DNA from 2 places in the Delftia sp. DS1230 genome. Region 2 is predicted to be linked to the other one. Evidence: predicted binding sites of a transcription regulator. Region 2 holds the regulator's gene; the other holds the start of a gene.
The links. The regulator FNR, encoded in region 2, switches genes on or off when oxygen is low (the NO sensors DNR and NnrR bind a similar motif). The targets are predictions, from matches to a motif close to TTGATNNNNATCAA.
Positions count from the first base shown of each region.

Region 1: a site for FNR is predicted at 1,236-1,249, ahead of cyoA (ubiquinol oxidase subunit II). Genes of this name have one in related genera too.

Region 1 is NZ_CP157763.1:2,735,963-2,738,359, forward strand. Features, by position in the region: gene cyoB (cytochrome o ubiquinol oxidase subunit I) at 1-29, opposite strand, end outside; gene cyoA (ubiquinol oxidase subunit II) at 95-1,141, opposite strand; gene AAN986_RS12220 (MFS transporter) at 1,439-2,397, shown strand, end outside.
Region 2 is NZ_CP157763.1:4,156,476-4,158,872, reverse strand. Features, by position in the region: gene AAN986_RS18740 (FixH family protein) at 11-325, shown strand; gene AAN986_RS18735 (hypothetical protein) at 508-795, shown strand; gene fnr (fumarate/nitrate reduction transcriptional regulator Fnr) at 877-1,596, opposite strand; gene hemN (oxygen-independent coproporphyrinogen III oxidase) at 1,758-2,397, shown strand, end outside.

The sequences.
Region 1 (2,397 bases), 1.4 Mb from region 2:
GCCTGTGCCGGGGAGGTATGTTCAGACATATCGAGTCTCTTAGGTCGTTTTGGAACGGGCGGCGGGCTGGCCGTCGTCCGCTTCCGCTATCTGCTTATTGCTGTGCGCTGGCGGCCGAGCCGTCGCGCTGGTCCAGGAAGGCCACGACGCGGTCGGCGTTTTGCACCGTGCACACATCCTGGGGCAGGTTCATGCCCACGGCCTTGAGATAGGCTTCACCGCCTGCGGCATCGATGGCCATCATGTGGTGCATGCACATCTTGCCTTCCTCGACGCAGCGGTTGAGCACCTTGTCGTACAGGCCTTCGTCCACGGTGGCGAAGCGCTCGACCGGGTTGCGCTCGCTGGGCTTGACCAGATTCAGGTAGGTGTCGCGGTTCAGGGCCTTGCCTTCGGACTTGGCCTTGGCAACCCACTGCTCGAATTCCTCGTCGCTGAGGCCGTGGAACTTGAACGTCATGCCCGAGAAGCCGGCGCCGCTGTAGTGCGATGCCAGGCCGTGGAACACACCGGTCTTGTTGATCACTGCGTTCAGCTCGGTCTGCATGCCGGGCATGGCATAGATCATGCCGGCCAGGTCAGGCACGTAGAAGGCGTTCATCGTCGAGGTGGCGGTCAGCTTGAAGTGGATGGGACGATCCACGGGAGCGGCCAGCTCGTTGACGGTGGCGATGCCCTTTTCAGGGATGAAGAACAGCCACTTCCAGTCCATGGCCACGACCTGCACTTCCAGCGGCTTGACATCGGTGCTCAAGGGCTTGGAGGCCGAGACGCGGTCCAGCGGGCGGTAGGGGTCGAGCTTGTGGGTGCTGATCCAGGTGATGGCGCCCAGCGCGATGATGATCATCAGCGGCACGGACCAGATCACCAGCTCCAGCGTGGTGGAGTGGTGCCATTCGGGGTCGTAGTGGGCCTCGGTGTTCGACTGGCGGTATTTCCAGGCGAACAGCAGCGTGAGGATGATCACCGGGATGATGATGATCAGCATCAGCAAGGTGGCCGTGACCACCAGGTTGCCTTGCTGCGCGGCGATATCGCCGGCCGGGTTGAGCACGACGGCTTTGCTGCAGCCAGTGAGACTGGCTGTCAAAGCGGCCGCGGTGAGCCACGCAGGCCCACGGAGTTCCTTGATTTTTAGCATGCTAGGGGCGCAACAAGAGCGCGTTTACATAGAAACGCGGATTACAAGATCCGGGCAAATGTATTACGAAGTATAAATTTGTCCATTGGACATTTTGTCCAACGTCAAGGAGAAGCCGGGAACTTTCTGCTACCTGGCGGGGCAGGCAGCGGGGTCCCGGCGATCCGGAGGCCGCATTTTTCGGCCGCGCGCAGCAGGAAAAACACCAAGTCCGGTCGAGGTGAAACCGCCTTGCGCCAGATCAAGCGAGGGCGTAGAACGGAGCTGTCAGTGAGACGAGACAAGGAGCATCCATCTATGAGCGGCCTCGACACAACTGCAAGCTTCCCCAACGGAAGCTACGAAAGCAAGGAATCTCTGTCCCGCGCCGACACCCACGAAGATGTCACGCCCAACGAGATCGCCGTCGGCGTGATCCTGGGGCGATCCTCGGAGTACTTCGACTTCTTCGTGTTCGGCATCGCCTGCGTGCTGGTCTTCCCGGCACTGCTGTTCCCTTATCTTTCCAAGCTTGACGGCACGTTGATGTCGTTCGGCATCTTCGCGCTGGCCTTCGTGGCGCGGCCGTTGGGCACGGCGCTGTCCATGGCCGTGCAGCGGCGCTGGGGCCGGGCGACCAAGCTGACGCTGGCGCTCTTCCTGCTGGGCGTGTGTACGGTGGGCATGGCCTTCCTGCCCAGCTACCAGCAGGCGGGCGTGAACGCCATCATCGTGCTGGCGCTGCTGCGCATCGGCCAGGGCATTGCACTGGGCGGCTCCTGGGACGGCCTGCCGTCGCTGCTGGCCATGTCGGCGCCCCAGAACCGGCGGGGCTGGTATTCGATGATCGGGCAGCTGGGTGCGCCGCTGGGCTTTGTGCTGGCGGCAGGCCTGTTTGCCTTCATCTATGCCCATGTGGATGCCGACGAGTTCCTCAGCTGGGGCTGGCGCTATCCCTTCTGCGTGGCCTTTGCCATCAACGTGGTGGCACTGTTTGCCCGGTTGCGCCTGGTGGTGGGCCAGTCCTACACCGAGCTGCTGGCGCAGCGCGAGCTGGAGCCCATGGGCGTGGTGCCGCTGATGCGCGACGAGGGCCGCAACGTGGTCATCGGCGCCTTTGCAGCCCTTGCCAGCTTTGCGCTCTTCCACCTGGTGACCATCTTCCCGCTGTCCTGGATCTCGCTGTATTCGGACCAGTCGGTGAACCATGTGCTGGGCGTGCAGATCGTTGGCGCCTTCTGTGCGGCCGGCGCCATCATGGTTTCGGGCTGGCTGGC
Region 2 (2,397 bases):
GAGGTTATCCATGTCTTCCAGTCCCGCAGTCTCCGCGCCCGCCACGGCCCCTTCGCATCCGGACGCCGGCAAGCCCTGGTGGAAGTTCGCCCATGTCTGGCTCGTGGTGGCCGGCCCGGCCGCCGTCGTGGTGGCCGGCGTGGTCACGGCCGTCATTGCGATCAATGGCGCCGATCCCGTGATCGATCCTGACTATTACCGCAATGGCATCACCATCAACGAGCGTGCCGATGGCGTGCGCGAAGTGCCCAAGAGCCTGGCGCCCGCGGTCACCGGCCGCAACCACGCGGCCACGCCCGCGCAGGACCATCCCACGGACCGCTGAACGCAGGAAAATGCCGTGCACAAGGCCGCAGTCGCGGCCTTTTTTGTATGGTGGATGGCATCTCCAGCATGCGCGAGGGCCAAGGGTTTCCTACAGGCAGTGCAGGGTGCGCAGGGCTTGGCACGGTGCGAGGGCGGCGCGCACAATGAAAGCCACCCCTCGACAGCTCAAGGAGATCGCTGATGTTGGCCCAACGCTGGATGTGGATTGCCTGGCCGGCCTTTCTGGCCGCCGCCGTGATGGAGATGCTGGTATTCGCCTTCGTGGACCCGCTGGAGCTGCACTGGCTCGGCGACCTGGGCTGGTCGCGGCAGGGAATCTACACGCTGGCCTTCTTCGCCTTCTGGGGCGTGACCATGCTGTCCAGCCTCATGACCACCATGCTGGGACGCTCCACGCACGATCTCAACGACGGCGTGGTCTCCGAGCCGGACCCAAATCTGGCCATGCAGGGCCTGGGGCGCGATTGAACCTGCGTGCACTGCAATGGCAATGAACAAGGCCCGCGATCGCGGGCCCTGTTCATTGCCGGTGGGCGGGGCCTTGCGGCCTCACTGGCACTGCTGGCTGTTGACGATGCGCTTGAGCGCGTCCGTGTCCAGGATGCGCAGATGGCGCTGGCGCACCTCGATGATGTTTTCCTCGGCAAACTTCGAGAAGGTGCGGCTCACCGTCTCCAGCTTCAGGCCCAGGTAGCTGCCGATTTCCTCGCGCGTCATGCGCAGCACCAGTTCCGACTTGGAAAAGCCCCGGGCGTGCAGGCGCTGCACCAGGTTGAGCACGAAGGCGGCCAGCCGCTCCTCGGCGCGCATGCTGCCCAGCAGCAGCATCACGCCATGCTCGCGCACGATCTCGCGGCTCATGACCTTGTGCACATGGTTTTGCAGGGCCGTGACCTCGCGCGACAGGTCCTCCAGCTTGTCGAAGGGCATGACGCAGACCTCGGCGTCTTCCAGCGCGACCGCATCGCAGGTGTGGTGGTCGTTGACGATGCCATCCAGGCCGATGATCTCGCCGGCCATCTGAAAGCCCGTGACCTGGTCGCGCCCGTCCTCGGTGGCCACGCAGGTCTTGAAGAAGCCCGTGCGGATGGCGTACAGCGAGGTGAAGGACTCACCGTTGCGAAACAGCAGGCCGCCGCGCTTGACCTTGCGGCGCGTGGCCACGATGTCGTCGATGCGCTGCATCTGCTCGGCATCCAGGCCCATGGGCATGCACAGCTCGCGCAGGTTGCAATTGGAACAGGATGCTTTGATGGTCTGAAGGTTCATGGAGTAAACATCAGCGGCGCAGCAGTGCGCCGGCGGTGACCTCGTGGATGGCGATGAGTTGGATCAAATTGTCGCAGCACTGCCGCGAACAACTCTTGATATGAGTCAAGGACGCGGCCAATGGGCTGCGGCACAGTGGACGACATTAGAGGAAAAAACCCATGACCGCTGTCACCCCAGAGCTGCTGCGTCGCTTCGACGTACCGGGGCCCCGATACACCTCGTTCCCCACGGCCGATCGTTTCGTGGAGGCTTTCGGTGCTGAAGACTATATCCTGGCACTTGAGCACCGCAAATCGAGTACCGCAGCGCGGGCCATGCCTTTGTCGCTGTATGTGCATGTGCCGTTCTGCGAGTCGCTGTGCTATTACTGCGCCTGCAACAAGATCGTGACGCGCCACCACGATCGCGCTGCCGTCTACCTGGACTACCTGGCGCGCGAGATGGCCTTGCACACGGCCCATTGCGGCAAGGGCCAGGCCGTCAGCCAGCTGCACCTGGGCGGCGGCACGCCCACCTTCTTCTCGGACGATGAGCTGCGCACGCTGATGGCCCTGCTGCGCGAGCATTTCAAGCTGGAGCCGGGCGGCGAATACTCCATCGAGGTCGATCCGCGCACCGTCAGCGTCGAACGCCTGGCCGTGCTCAAGGAGCTGGGCTTCAACCGCCTAAGCTTCGGCGTGCAGGACTTCGACGAACAGGTGCAGATCGCCGTGCACCGCGTGCAGCCGGCCGAGCAGGTGTTCGCGCTGGTGGCGGCCGCACGGCAGCTGGGCTTTGCCTCCATCAACGTGGACCTGA